DNA from 2 places in the Variovorax sp. RA8 genome. Region 2 is predicted to be linked to the other one. Evidence: predicted binding sites of a transcription regulator. Region 2 holds the regulator's gene; the other holds the start of a gene.
What was found. The regulator FNR, encoded in region 2, switches genes on or off when oxygen is low (the NO sensors DNR and NnrR bind a similar motif). The targets are predictions, from matches to a motif close to TTGATNNNNATCAA.
Positions count from the first base shown of each region.

Region 1: the regulator FNR is predicted to act here: its motif matches at 5,371-5,384, upstream of clpB (ATP-dependent chaperone ClpB).

Region 1 covers NZ_LR594662.1:2,513,999-2,521,475, forward strand. The annotation lists gene groL (chaperonin GroEL) at 1-451, opposite strand, end outside; gene E5P3_RS11920 (hypothetical protein) at 623-1,195, opposite strand; gene E5P3_RS11925 (hypothetical protein) at 1,380-1,589, opposite strand; gene E5P3_RS11930 (MBL fold metallo-hydrolase) at 1,819-2,721, opposite strand; gene E5P3_RS11935 (universal stress protein) at 2,807-3,640, opposite strand; gene E5P3_RS11940 (flavodoxin family protein) at 3,758-4,285, opposite strand; gene E5P3_RS11945 (YgaP family membrane protein) at 4,481-4,672, opposite strand; gene E5P3_RS11950 (cytochrome c) at 4,847-5,278, shown strand; gene clpB (ATP-dependent chaperone ClpB) at 5,464-7,477, shown strand, end outside.
Region 2 covers NZ_LR594662.1:1,388,111-1,395,587, reverse strand. The annotation lists gene E5P3_RS06685 (bifunctional acetate--CoA ligase family protein/GNAT family N-acetyltransferase) at 1-1,135, shown strand, start outside; gene E5P3_RS06680 (sulfite exporter TauE/SafE family protein) at 1,165-1,878, opposite strand; gene hemN (oxygen-independent coproporphyrinogen III oxidase) at 1,881-3,299, opposite strand; gene fnr (fumarate/nitrate reduction transcriptional regulator Fnr) at 3,420-4,136, shown strand; gene E5P3_RS06665 (hypothetical protein) at 4,117-4,362, opposite strand; gene E5P3_RS06660 (FixH family protein) at 4,368-4,628, opposite strand; gene ccoG (cytochrome c oxidase accessory protein CcoG) at 4,661-6,106, opposite strand; gene ccoP (cytochrome-c oxidase, cbb3-type subunit III) at 6,114-7,028, opposite strand; gene E5P3_RS06645 (cbb3-type cytochrome oxidase subunit 3) at 7,038-7,175, opposite strand; gene ccoO (cytochrome-c oxidase, cbb3-type subunit II) at 7,186-7,477, opposite strand, start outside.

The DNA.
Region 1 (7,477 bases), 1.1 Mb from region 2:
AGATGGCCGCGACGTGCGCGATCTCCTGCGAGGTCGTGCTGGGTTGCGAGATCGCTTTCAGTTCGCCCACGACCTTCTCGACGGCAAGGTCGATGCCGCGCTTGAGGTCCATCGGGTTCATGCCGGCGGCGAGGTACTTCAGGCCCTCCAGCATCATGGCGTGCGCCAGCACGGTGGCGGTCGTGGTGCCATCCCCCGCCATTTCACTGGTACGGGCCGCAACCTCGCGCAGCAGTTGCGCCCCCATGTTCTCGAAGCGATCCTCCAGCTCGATCGACCTGGCGACCACGACGCCGGAGTTGACGATCTGGGGCGCGCCGTACTCGCTGTCGATGATCACGGTGCGCCCCCGAGGCCCGAGGGTGACCTTGACTGCGTCGGCGAGCGTATCGACGCCGCGGCGGATCTTCTCGCGCGCGTCTTCCCGAAAAAGCAACTTCTTGGCTGTCATGATGTCGGATCTCCTTTTGTTGCGTCAAGAGCGTCGTTCCAGCCACGGTAGAGCGTGCGGTGGCGGTGTCGGTTGATCATGCGCAAACGCGGCGCAACCCGGAGCGATCATTGCGAGGGAATCGCCGCGGGTTGCGCTGGATCAAGACGCTGGATGCAGACGAACTTCGTCTCACTTCGTCTCGGGTGGAGGCGACGCAGGGCGGTCCGTCTCCCTGGGCCGCAGCGCAGCCTCCTTGGCAGCGCTTGCCGCGGCACGTGTCGCTTCCTCCGCCTTCCTGAGCGCTTCACGGGTCGCTGCGGCCGCCTTCTCGGCTTCTTCCTTGCTCGATGACACGGCTCGCCTGGACGCGTCCTCCGCCTGGGCGAGTGCCTCACGGGCGGCGGCCGCGGACTTGCTGCTCGCCTGCGCAGCGGCGCGAGCGGCTTCGCGGCTCGCGTCGCCCGCCTTGCTTGCCGATGCAGAAGCCTTCTCCTCGAAGCGGCGCGCGGATTCCGCAGCCTTGCGCGCCGCTCGCCGGATGGCCTCGGCGAAAGCTTTGGAGACCTTGCCTGCGGTGGCTTCGCTCCTTTGCAAGGCCGCCTTGGCGTCGTCGGCCGCCCGGCGCGCAGCGGCTTCCGCCTCGCGTGCGGCCTTGTTTGCGGCATCTCTGGGCTTCTTCACAGGGCCGGGCGGCGGACTCAGCTGTCCAGGTTGGGTGTAATCCGCGGCAAATGTTGCTGAGCTGAACGCCATCGCGAGCATGACCAGCATGGTGGTGGGTTTCATGTGCGTACCTTGGATGAGGTGGGTGGGAGCGCTCAGCATGCGATGCAACGGAGGGGCAAGGCTTGCGCCAACGCAAAGGAGACCAACGAGCTGCCGAGGCGCCCGCGGCAGCTGCGGGCGCCGCGCCCTGCCACCAGGGGGCGGCACTCAGCAGGCGGTTTCAATGCGGCCGGCTCGGGTACACGCTGGGCCACGTCACCTCCCGCCCCATCATCGCGCGGGCATACAGGTAGTTGTTGAGCGATCGCTCGCTCAGCGCGTCCATGTTCACGTGACCCTCTACGGTGCAGGGAAAGACGAATCCGCGGCGGCCCGCGAACAAGGCGTCGAAGCGGAGTTCCCAGCCGGTGGATGCATGCGATGAGTTCATGACCGTCTCCTCGTACGCCCCGGAGCCTGGTGGAATCGAGACTCTGCCGGGACGCCATCTCAATGTAGGCGCTGCGCTTTGCAGCTCGGTCAACGCCCGGCACCGAAAAGGAACAGTCTGTCAACGCTTTGTGTCATCCTGGGAACGGAGCATCGTGACCGGTCCGACTGGGCCGGCCTGAGGCCACACACTTGTACGCGACACCGGACAGGCAGGTCCTGGGCCTGGCTCAGGCGGCTTGCCTTGCGTCGAGCCGAGGATGAACGGGAAGCGCATTCAGCGGAATGCGAAGGTAGGCGACGCCGTTGTCGTCCGGGGGCGGGAGCTGCCCGCCGCGCACGTTCACCTGAATCGACGGCAGGATGAGCGTCGGAACATCGAGCGTGGCGTCACGAGCCGTGCGCATTGCGACGAAGGCGTCCTCGCCGATGCCGTCGCGCACATGAATGTTGCCGGCTCGCTGCTCGGCGACGGTGGTCTGCCAACGCGGCTGTCGAGATGCAGGTGGGTAGTCGTGGCAGACGTACATCGTGGTCTCGGGCGGCAGGTCCAGCAGTCTGCGCATCGAGGCGTAGAGCTGGCGGGCGTCGCCGCCGGGGAAATCCGCACGTGCGCTGCCGACGTCGGGCATGAAGAGCGTATCGCCGACGAAGACGCAGCCGTCCACCAGGTAGGCCATGTCCGCCGGAGTGTGGCCTGGCACCAGCATTGCAGTGGCCTCCACCTGGCCAATCTTGAAGGTCTCGCCGTCCGTGAAGAGGTGGTCGAACTGGCTCCCGTCCGGCAGGAAACTGCGCTCGAAGTTGTAGAGTTTCCTGAAGGTCGCCTGGACGGTGCGGATGTTCTCGCCGATGGCGATGAGGCCGCCGACCTGCGACTGGATGTGGCGTGCGCCGGACAGATGGTCGGCGTGCGCATGGGTTTCCAGAATCCAGTCGACCTGCAGGCCCATGTCCCGGACATAGGCCAACAGCCGGTCGGCGCCGGCCGTGCTCGTGTGCCCGGACTTGAAGTCGTAGTCCAGCACCGGGTCGATGATCGCGGCTCGCCGCGTCGCATGGTCCCAGACGACATAGGAGACGGTCCACGTATGAGGATCGAAGAAGCCTTGGGTCGTCGTTCGGGCCGTCATGGAGTCCTCCGTAAGTGCGTCATGATTGCTTTCGCTTCGCGGCACGCCGGCCTGGTCGTCGGCATGGCGAGTCCGGCCCAAAGCTTCAATGCGCCATGAGCACCGGTACGCACATCGAATCGAGGACGGCACGCGATGCGCCCCCAAGCACAAGCTCGCGTGCCCGCGTGTGCCCGTAGCACCCCATCACGATCAGGTCGGCGGCGGTCTCGGAGGCCAGCGACAGGATGGCCCGGCCGGCGCCGCTGTCGTCGAGCCGCCGGTGCTCGTGGACGTGATCGATGCCATGCAGATGGAGGTACGGGATCAGTTCCACGGGCGCCGGGAATGCCTCGTCGACGTTGTCGCTCGCACAGACCAGATGGACCTGGCTCGCAGCGCGAAGAAAAGGCAGGGAAGCGGTCAATGCATGGGCACATTCGGGCGTCGATTTCCACGCCACCAGGACCGTTTTCGGTGCCGGCGTCGCGGCACCTGCGAAGGGAACAACGAGCGCGGGGCGGCCGCCGCCGATGATCACCGCCTCCGTGAGATCGCCGGGCACGTCGAAGCCGACGGCATCCCTGGGGTCGCGCTGGCCGAGCACCAGGAGATCCGCCGACAGTGCGCGGCGTGCGAAGCTCGGGATGACCGGCTCTCCTTGCAGCTCCAACCAATCGACTGCGACATCACCCCATGTACGCGCTCGCAGGACAAGCTCGTACGCGTGGGCGCGATGACCCGGATCGATCCGCCCGGCCATGCGGCTCGCCAGCGTGTCCCCCTTGAGAGGGAGCAGCGGCAAGTACTGGGGTGCCACCGCGAACAGGGCAGTGAGGACGGCGTCATGCCGTCGCGCCAGATGGTGCGCGAATCGCAGCCTCGCCTCGGCATGCGTACTGCCGTCGAGGTGCACCAGGATCGAACGGATGGGCGTCATGACGATCTGGTGGCGCGGGACCGAATCTGGTTGAAGCATCCATTCACTGTAGGAGCCGATCGCTGCTGTCGCGTTGCGCTGGATCAAGAGGTGCGTGCATGCGCGTCTTGACATGCATCAAGCCATCTTCGGCGAGTGCGCGGGTCGTCGCGCGGCGGCATGAGTCGCCTCGGCGCCGTTGAGCGCCGCGCCGAAGAACTGGAGCCGGCCGGCGCATGTCCCGTCGTTGATCTCTCGCGCAGTGAATGTCGTACTCAAGATGGGCGCTTCGCCGACGAGATCGGCGATTTCGGCGGCCGCCCCAAACTCGCCGGTGCCTCCGGCGACCGAGATCACCGCGACGTCAGGCAGATGGTCCCGCCGTCGGGTGACGAAGCTGCGCATCGGTCCTGCCAGCCGGCCGAGCCAGATCGGCGACACCAGGACGACCGCGTCGAAGTTTTTTGGAAACGGTCCGTCGTAGCGGATGGCCGGACGCCGTTGCAAAAGTGAATCCAGCACGCATCGCCAGATGCCCGGGATGCCCCGGCGCGGCCGTTCCTCGACGATCTCGGCCAGCTGCCAGCCCAGCTGGTTGCACAGCTGCTCCGAGAGCCGACGGGAGGTGCCGGTGTGCGAATAGACGACCACAAGGACCTTGCTCATTGAGTTCCTCCATCGGTGCGACATGAAAATGGTAGAGCGGCGCGGGCGAGCGAACCTTGCGCTCGATCAACCGCCTGGCTCCTTGGTCAGTCTCGGGTCACCCAGAGGATCAACGCCTTGAAACCGAGCCAAAGCACCGCGGCGCCCAGCAGCGCCAGCGATGCCGCGATGATCCGAAGCCTCTGCACGGCGCCCTCACCCATGCGACGGACAAGTGCTGACGCCGAAGAGCGTATAGGCAGGGCACTTGCCGAAGACCCCGGTCAGCAACAGGATGAGGCCGAGATAGCCCCAGGGGCCGATCACACTCGCCAGGGCCAGCGCGCAGAGCACGGCGCCCATGGTGACGCGGATCACCCTGTCGATGGTTCCCACGTTGCGCATCATGTTGGATTCCTTTCGGCATTGAATACCCGCATGGTGCTTTCTGGCGCGTGTGGCGCTATTGCGGTAGATCAAGCTTTGGTGCCGATGCGGCGTGCAGGAAAGCTTGATGCAGGTCAACCGTCACAGCAGATGCTGTGCCTAGCATCGTCACCACATGCTGCAGGAGAAACTCACATGGCACGCGAACTGATTCTTGCGGGCGTCACGACAGCCATGTTGCTGGGTGCCTCCCTGTCCCTCCCGGTCCTGGCACAGTCTCGCGGCGAGCTGCTGTATTCCACGCACTGCATCGCGTGCCATACCGCGCAGGTTCATTGGCGAGAGAGAAAGCTCGTCACCGACTGGACCAGCCTCAGGGCTCAGGTCTGGCGCTGGCAAACGGACGCAGCGCTGGGTTGGAACGACGATGACGTGGCCGAAGTCGCGAGATATCTCAACGACGAGTTCTACCGATTTCCGCCAGCAACCACGCCGGCGGGCTTGGGCGGATTTGCGTCACGCTGGGAAGGCCGAAGCCAAAGCCAGGAGCAACGCCGGATGCCGGCGGGCGAGAACCTGCGGCCGCCCGCTACAGGGGACAGCGAGAGCGGCGGACCTCGGCGCTGACGCGCACGCGTCGCCCGGCACGAACGGCAGGGCAGAGCGGTGGTCGATGCGCAAGGCTCTCCGGAAGCGGGCAGGAAAGGGCTGCCTGCGAGTTGATCTCGATCAGATGGTTCAAGTATTCATCGGCGCAGACTCGTAGCCGTCGCCGGGATACCTCCTAGATGCCCGGGAAACCGGAGTCATTCATGCGCCAAGACAAACTCACCACCAAGTTCCAGGAAGCCCTCGCCGATGCGCAGTCGCTCGCGCTGGGCAACGACAACGCCTACATCGAGCCGGTCCACCTGCTGGTGGCCATGCTGCGCCAGGGCGAGGGCCCGCGTGCATTGCTGGAGCGTGCCGGCGCCAACGTGCCGGGCCTGCTGAACGCGGCCGAGGCGGCCATCAAGCGGCTGCCGCAGGTCCAGGGCCACGACCAGGTCCAGGTCGGACCCGAGCTGGCCAAGCTGCTGCAGGCCACCGAGAAGGAATCCATCAAGCGCAACGACCAGTTCATCGCCAGCGAGCTCTTCCTGCTGGCCCTGGCCGACAGCAAGGCCGAGATCGGTAACCTTGCGCGCAGCCACGGCGCCACGCGCAAGTCCCTCGAAGCGGCCATCGAAGCCGTGCGCGGCGGCCAGGGCGTCGACAGCCCCGAGGCCGAAGGCCAGCGCGAATCCCTCAAGAAATACACCCTCGACCTCACCGAGCGCGCGCGCCTGGGCAAGCTCGACCCCGTCATCGGCCGCGACGAGGAAATCCGCCGCGCCATCCAGGTCCTGCAGCGCCGCACCAAGAACAACCCCGTGCTCATCGGCGAGCCTGGCGTCGGCAAGACCGCCATCGTCGAAGGCCTCGCCCAGCGCATCATCGCCGGCGAGGTCCCCGAGTCCCTCAAGGGCAAGCGAGTCCTCTCCCTGGACATGGCCGCACTGCTTGCCGGTGCCAAGTACCGCGGCGAATTCGAGGAGCGCCTCAAGAGCGTCCTCAACGAACTTGCCAAGGACGAGGGCCGCACCATCGTCTTCATCGACGAGCTCCACACCATGGTCGGCGCCGGCAAGGCCGAGGGCGCCATGGACGCCGGCAACATGCTCAAGCCCGCCCTTGCGCGCGGCGAGCTCCACTGCGTGGGCGCCACCACCCTCGACGAGTACCGCAAATACATCGAGAAGGACGCTGCCCTGGAGCGCCGCTTCCAGAAGATCCTCGTGGGCGAGCCCAGCGTCGAGGCCACCATTGCCATCCTGCGCGGCCTGCAGGAGAAATACGAAGTCCACCACGGCGTCGACATCACCGACCCTGCCATCGTCGCTGCCGCCGAGCTCTCCGACCGCTACATCACCGACCGCTTCCTGCCCGACAAGGCCATCGACCTCATCGACGAGGCCGCCGCCAAGATCAAGATCGAGATGGACTCCAAGCCCGAGGTCATGGACCGCCTCGACCGCCGCCTCATCCAGCTCAAGATCGAGCGCGAGGCCGTGCGCCGCGAGAAGGACGAGGCCTCCCAGAAGCGCCTGGGCCTCATCGAGGAGGACATCGCCCGCGTGCAGAAGGAGCTCGCCGACCTCGACGAGATCTGGCAGGCCGAGAAGGCCCAGGCCCAGGGCAGCGCGCAGATCCGCGAGGAGATCGACAAGATCAAGTTCCAGATCGCCGAATTCACCAGCAAGGGCGACTTCAACAAGGTTGCCGAGCTGCAGTACGGCAAGCTGCCCGGCCTGGAAAAGCGCCTCAAGGAGGCCCAGGACACCGAGGCCACCAAGGGCAAGTCCAGCGCCCCCACGCTCTTGCGCACCCAGGTCGGCGCCGAGGAGATTGCCGAAGTCGTGGCGCGCGCCACCGGCATCCCCGTCTCCAAGCTCATGCAGGGCGAGCGCGACAAGCTGCTGCAGATGGAGGACAAGCTGCACGAGCGCGTGGTCGGCCAGGACGAGGCCATCGGCGCTGTCGCCAACGCCATCCGCCGCTCGCGCTCGGGCCTGGCGGACCCCAACCGCCCCACCGGCTCCTTCCTCTTCCTGGGCCCCACGGGCGTGGGCAAGACCGAGCTGTGCAAGGCGCTGGCGGGCTTCCTGTTCGACAGCGAGGATCACCTCATTCGCGTCGACATGAGCGAGTTCATGGAGAAGCATTCGGTGGCGCGCCTGATCGGTGCGCCGCCCGGCTACGTCGGCTACGAGGAGGGCGGCTACCTCACCGAGGCGGTGCGGCGCA
Region 2 (7,477 bases):
CAAGATCGTCTCGCGCGACATCACCCACAAGTCCGACGTCGGCGGCGTGCGGCTGGACCTGCGCGACCAGGCGTCCCTGGACCATGCCGTCAGCGAGATGCTTCGGGCCGTGCGCACCGCGAGGCCCGATGCGCACATCGACGGCTTCACGGTGCAGCCGATGGTGCGTCGGCCGCATGCCCAGGAAGTCATCGTCGGCGCCAGCATCGACAGCGTCTTCGGCCCGGTGATCCTCTGCGGCCAGGGCGGCACTGCGGTGGAGGTGACTGCGGACAGCGCCGTGGCCCTTCCCCCGCTCAACCGCAGCCTCGCGCGCGAACTGGTCTCGCGCACGCGTGTCTCGCGCCTGCTCGCCGGCTACCGCGACCATCCTCCAGCCCGGATGGATGCCCTGTACGACGTGCTGATCGCGGTGTCGCAGATGCTCGCCGACCTGCCGCAGCTGGCGGAGCTCGATATCAATCCGCTCTACGTCGAAGAGGCGGGCGCCATCGCCCTGGATGCGCGCATCCGCGTCGCGAGACAGCCGGTCGCGGGGGCCGAGCGCTTCGCGATCCTTCCGTATCCTTCGCAATGGGCTCGCACGCTGACCTGGAACGGCCGTGAGATCACGATACGGCCGATCCGTCCCGAGGACGAGGCGCAGCACCGGCGCTTCCTGGAACGGCTCGACCCGGAGGACATCCGCATGCGCATCTTCCAGACGCGGCGCGAGCTGCCGCGCAGCGAACTCGCGCGGCTCACCCAGATCGACTACGACCGGGAGATGGCGTTCATTGCCGAAGCCGTCGATGCGCAGGGCGTGCGCGAGACGCTGGGCGTGGCCCGCACCGTGAGCGACCCCGACCGCGTGGAGGCCGAGTTCGCCATCATCGTGCGCTCCGACCTCAAGGGCGCGGGGCTCGGCAGGCTGTTGTTCCAGCAGTTGATCGAGCATGCCAGGCGTTGCGGGACGGGCCGTCTCGCGGGCCTCGTGCTGCGCGAGAACAGCCGGATGCTGAATCTGTGTCGCGACATGGGCTTCGAAGCCGATCCGGCGGAACCGCCCGGCTCGGGCGTGCGGCGCATGGTCAAGACCTTGAACGGCCTTGCCGACAATCCCGGGTCCGACGCAGGCGCACCCGCCCGCGCTTGAATGCACATGCCGATGAGCGCCCTCTCCCGTCAGCGGCACCAGATGTCGATCTGGTGACGCAGGTCGATCCACAGCGCCTGAGTCGCCACCGCTGCCAGCAGGCCACCGGCCAACCGCGTTCCCCATTCCTTGCGCGCCATGCCGGCGCCTGACTGCAGGCGCTGCCACAGCCAAGGCGCCAGCACCAGGGACACGCTGCTCCCGACGGCGAAGAGCGCCATCGTGAGCGCGCCCTGCGCCGGCCCGTTGGCCAGGCCCGCAAGCATCAGTGCCGAGTACAGCAGGCCGCATGGCATGCAGACCCAGAGCGCCCCCGTCGCGAGCACCCCCGTCAATGAACCGGTGACCGACCGCAGCCGTGCCGCAAGCGCGCGCCCGATGCGGTGCGCCCAGACCGGCTGCCGCCCGAGCGCTGCGAGCGCCAACCCCCAGGCCAGCACGAGCACGTGCAGCAGCACCCATGCAGGACGCAGCGCGGCGACCTGTTCGCTCGCAAATGCCAGGCTCTGCATCGCCGCCGCAGCCAGCGCGCCACCGGCCGCATAGCCTGCGATCCGGCCCGCATGAAAAGCGACGGACGCGGAGACAGCCGGTGGCCTCCCCGCGAGCGTCGCCGCGCCCCCCTGCGCAGGCGCGCGCACGATCCGGATCACGCCGGAGCATGCGGCACTGCACATGGCGACGCAATGCGGCCCGCCGACCAATCCCATCAGGAGCGCGGTGCTGGCCAGCGCAGCCTGCATGGTCAGACAATGCGCGAGAAGCGCGTTCGGTTGCGGTCGGCCTGCAGATAGCGATCGAAGACCATCGCGACGGCGCGCACGAAGAACCAGCCCATCGGCGTGACCTCGATCTCATGGTCGCGCAGGTGCACGAGGCCCTGCGCCGCGAGCGGCGCGAGCGCCACGAGCTCGCTGGCGAAATAGCGCTTGAAGTCGACCAGGTGGGCCAGTCCGATCGATTCATAGTCCACATGCCCCTGGCACATCAGCGCCATGATCACCGCGCGCCTCAGGACGTCGTCGCGCGTGAGCGCCAGGCCGCGCACGACCGGCAGGCGACCCTGGTCCAGGAGGTCGTAGTACTCCTCCAGCGTCTTGGCGTTCTGGCTGTAGGTGGCGCCGACCCGGCCGATGGCCGACACGCCCAGCGCCACGAGATCACACTCGGGCTGGGTGCTGTAGCCCTGGAAGTTCCGGTGCAGGCGTCCCTGCCGCTTGGCGATTGCGAGCGGGTCTTCGGGCAAGGCGAAGTGGTCCATGCCGATGTAGACGTAACCGGCCGCGGTGAGCGTGGCGATCGAACGCGACAGCATCTCCACCTTGGTCCTGGCGTCGGGGAGTTCGTCGGCGGCGATGCGTCGCTGCGGCTTGAAGCGCGCCGGCAGATGTGCATAGGCGTAGAGGGCGATGCGGTCGGGCCGCAGCTCGCAGACCTGCGCCAGCGTGCGGTCGAAGGATCCGGTGCTCTGGCGCGGCAGCCCGTAGATGAGGTCGATGTTGATCGACCCGAAGCCGAGTCCGCGTGCGCTCGCCACCAGGTCGAACACCTGCCCTGCCGGCTGGATGCGGTGCACGGCCTTCTGCACGTCGGGGTCGAAGTCCTGAACGCCGAAACTCAGGCGATCGAAACCCATCTCGGCCAGGCTCGCGAGTCGATGGCCATCGACCGTGCGTGGATCGATCTCGATCGACTGCTCGCGCTCCGGCGGCAACGTGAACGCGTCCCCGAGCATGGACAGCAGCTCGCGCAAACCCCCGTCGTGCAGGAAGGTCGGCGTGCCGCCCCCCAGGTGCAGCTGGGTGACAACCGCGCCGCGGCCGAGCTGCGCGGCCTGCAGCGCCACCTCGCGCGCCAGATAGCCGAGGTACTCGCGCCCGCGGCTCTTGTGCCGGGTGACGATCTTGTTGCAGGCACAGTAGTAGCAAAGCGATTCACAGAACGGAATGTGCACGTACACAGAAAGCGGCCGGCCATGCGCGCCGAGCTCGCTGCGCTGCCGCAGCGTCTGGGCGTAGTCGTCGGCCGTGAACGCCTCGACGAAACGGTCCGCCGTGGGATAGGACGTATAGCGCGGCCCTGGCACGTCGAAACGCCGCAGCAGACCCGCCGACGGCAGGACGAGCGATGAACCGGCAGGCGCGGCGGCAAGGGATGAGTTCATTGCGGTAGATATGGGAGGCACCGGCCCACTATGCAGGCAGGCCGCCCCGTCATCCTTGATGTGCATCAAGCCTCGGCTGTGCGCGGCGCCTGAGAATCGCTGCGAACCCCGACGCCATCAATGAAAGCCGAACACATCAAGGTCGCCTGCTCGAGCTGCAACCTGCGCGAGCTCTGCATGCCTGCGGGCCTGGAGCCGAGCGAACTGAAGCGCATCGACGAGATCGTGGCCACGCGGCGCAAGGTCCGGCGCCGCGAGGCACTTTTTCGCAACGGCGAGCCCTTCACCTCGCTCTACGCGATTCGCACCGGCGTCTTCAAGACCCGCGTGGCGACCGAGGATGGCCGCGACCAGGTCACCGGCTTCCAGATGGCCGGCGAGATCATCGGGCTGGACGGCATCGTCAACAACCAGCACACCTGCGACGCGATCGCGCTCGAGGATGCCGAAGTCTGCGTGATGCCCTTCCATCGCATCGAGCAGCTCTCGCGCGAGGTTCCCTCCCTGCAGCGCCACGTGCACCAGATCATGAGCCGCGAGATCGTGCGCGAGCACGGCGTGATGCTGCTCCTGGGCAGCATGCGGGCCGAGGAACGCCTCGCGGTCTTTCTCCTGAACCTTGTCCAGCGGCTGCACGCGCGCGGATTCTCCCGGTCCGAGTTCGTACTTCGCATGACGCGCGAGGAGATCGGCAGCTACATCGGGCTCACGCTCGAGACGGTGAGCCGGACGCTGTCGAAGTTCATGGAAGACGGCATCGTCGAGGTGGAGAAGCGCAAGCTGCGCATCGTCGACGCCGATGCACTGCAGCGCATCGTCAATCCGCCGGGCGGTTGAGCTCGTCCGCGCGCTTGGTGAGCAGCAGCGTGAGCGCGCTCGAGCCGGTCGCCAGCACCCAGAAGATGAAGAAGCCGGCCGCATAGACAGCCTGCCGGGACAAGCCGATATCCTCGCCGCCCCAATGGAGGTCGCTGGGGTCGACCAGCGCGAAAACCAGCAGTTCGGCAACGCTCGCCAGCAGGAAGGCCGGCCAGAGGATCGACATCCAGTCGTGGGACTTCATGATCTTCAACGCCTCGGTGCGGGCAGATCCGCGTCCGGCGTGGCCGCATGGTTGCGCCCTGCCAGCGCAGGCATCAGGTTCTTGGCGGCGAGCTCCTTGTTGATCTCGGCACCCCGGCGGTAGTAGTCCGGCGCCACCACCGGATCGGGCGTGCGCAGCGCGAGCCAGAGCGTCACGAAGCTGGCGACGATGACCACGGCGGGCCCGGCTATCACCATCCACAGCAGCGGGAACTGCCACCAGGGTTCGCTCTTCGGAGCAGTCATCGCGCAATCGTCCATCTCGTCTCCTTTGGAACTCAACGGGGCACCATGAAGGTGGCCTTCTCCGACACCTGCGCGCTGCCCTCGACGGAGCGCACGTCGAGATGGACGACGTGGGACCCTGCGGCGGCGCTGCCGTACGGAACCTGCAGGCGTACCGCGACCCAGCGCGACTGCGCAGGACCGACCTCGAGCGGCTCGGCCGGCGATACGCTGAGACCTTCGAGGCCCCTGGCTTCGATGCGGTAGCGCTGCGGCTGCTCGGTCGCGTTCATGATCTGCAGGCGGTAGACGTTCTCGAGCTGGCCGCCCTCGGCGATGCGCGCGAGCGATGCCCGGTCCCGCACCACATCGACCTTCAGCGGCGTGCGGGCCACCAGGCTCGCCAGCAGACCGATCGTCAGTGCGGCAAGCAGGCCGGTGTAGATCAGCACCCGCGGGCGCAGCACGCGGCGCAGCACCTGCCTGGGCGTCCAATGGCCGGCCATGCCGTTCTGGGTCGCATAGCGGATCAACCCGCGTGGTGTCTTCATCTTGTCCATCACGGTGTTGCAGGCATCCACGCACAGCCCGCAGCCGATGCACTCGTACTGCAGCCCCTTGCGGATGTCGATCCCGGTCGGACAGACCTGCACGCACAATGAACAGTCGATGCAGTCGCCAAGGCCCTGTGCGCGCGCGTTGCTGCCCTTGGCATGCACGCCGCGTGGCTCGCCCCTCTCGTTGTCGTAGCTCACGATGAGCGTATCCCGGTCGAACATGGCGCTCTGGAAGCGTGCGTAGGGACACATGTACATGCAGACCTGCTCGCGCATGAAGCCCGCGTTGCCGTAGGTCGCAAAGCCGTAGAAGAAGACCCAGAACACTTCCCACGAGCTCATGCGGGTCTGCAGGAATTCCAGGCCCAGCTCCCGGATCGGCGTGAAGTACCCGACGAAGGTGAAGCCGGTCCACAGCGCAATGCCGAGCCACACGATGTGCTTGAACCACTTCTTGACCAGCTTCTCGAGCGAGAAGTCGCCCTCATCCAGGCGCATGCGGGCGATGCGGTTGCCTTCGATCTTCTGCTCGACCCACATGAAGATCTCGGAGTAGACCGTTTGCGGGCAGGCGTAGCCGCACCACAGCCGCCCCGCCACCGCGGTAAAGAGGAAGAGCGAGAGCGCCGAGATCACCAGCAACCCGGTCAGGTAGATGAGGTCCTGCGGGTACAGCACCAGCCCGAGGATGTAGAAGCGTCGCGCGCCCAGGTCGAACAGCACTGCCTGGCGCTGCCCCCACTCGATCCAGGGCAGGCCATAGAAGACGAGCTGCGTGAGGAACACCATCGCCCAGCGCCAGCGCGCGAAGATGCCGCTCACCGTACGGGGGTACACCTTCTGGTGCGCGACGAAGAGTCCACCATCCTTCTCGGCGGTGGCGATCGGAATCACCCGCCGCGCGGGCCTGGCCGATGCGGAAGCGGAAGCGGCATCCTTCATGACCGGCCTAGGGAGCCACGACCGGCTTGTTCGACAGGCCCCAGACGTAGGAGGCCAGCACATGGATCTGCGCCTCTGTCAGGCGCCCCTGCTGCGCCGGCATCTGGTTGGTCTTGCCGGTGTTGATGATCGAGATGATGGCTTCCTGGCCGTATCCATGCAGCCAGATCCGGTCGGCAAGATTGGGGGCGCCTATCGCCGGGTTGCCCGCTCCCGCGACGCCGTGACAGGCCGCGCAGGCGCTGAACTTGCTCTTGCCCAGCCCGGCGCGGACCGAATCATGCGGGCTGCCGGAAAGGCTCAGCACGTAGTTGGCGACGTTCTTGACGTCCTCCGGGGTGCCGACCGCCTCGGCCATCGGTGGCATGACGCCGGTGCGCCCCTGGGTGATCGACGCCTTGATCTTGTCGGGCGTGCCGCCGTGCAGCCAGTCACCGTCGGCCAGGTTGGGGAAGCCCTTGCTGCCGCGCGCATCCGAGCCGTGGCACTGCGCGCAGTTGTTCAGGAACAGGCGCTCGCCGATCGCCAGCGCGGCCGGCTCGCCCGCCACGCGCTCGACCGGCATGGCCGCGTAGGCGGCGTAGACGGGCTCGAGCTCGCGCTTGGCCTTGGCAAGGTCCTTCGCATACTCGTTCTCGGTACTCCAGGCGAGTTCGCCCCTGTAGCTGCCCAGGCCCGGATAGGCAACCAGGTAGACCAGGCCGAAGATGATGGTGATCACGAAAAGGCCGATCCACCAGCGCGGCATCGGATTGTTGGCCTCGCGCAGGTCCTCGTCCCACACATGGCCGGTCGTTTGATCGGGCCCGCCCGGGACTTTCGTCCTGGCCACCAGCCACAGCAGCAGTGCGCACAGCGCAATGCTGCCGAGCGTGGCCACGGCCACGTAGGTCGACCAGAAGTCACTGAAAAAATCGCTCATGGGGTTCTCTCAGTCCTGTTCGAACGGCAATTGGGCTGCATCCTCGAAAGCCTCCGCCCTGCGGCGCGAGAAGGCCCACACGAGGATGCCGATGAAGGTGGCGAAGGAGGCCAGCGTGGCCGCGATTCGCAAGACGGTGATGTCCATTGCCTGCTCCTTACTTGAGCGCGAGGCCGAGCGACTGGAGATAGGCGACCAGCGCGTCCATCTCGGTCTTGCCCTTCACATCGGCCGCCGCCTTGGCGAGCTGCTCGTCGGTGAAGGGCACGCCGACGCGGCGCAGGGCCCGCATGTGCGTGGCCGCCTCGGCACCATCCAGCGGCGCCTTCTCGAGCCAGGCGTAGGCCGGCATGTTCGATTCGGGCACCACGTCGCGCGGGTTGACCAGGTGGATGCGGTGCCACTCGTCGCTGTACTTCCCGCCGACGCGCTGCAGGTCGGGGCCGGTG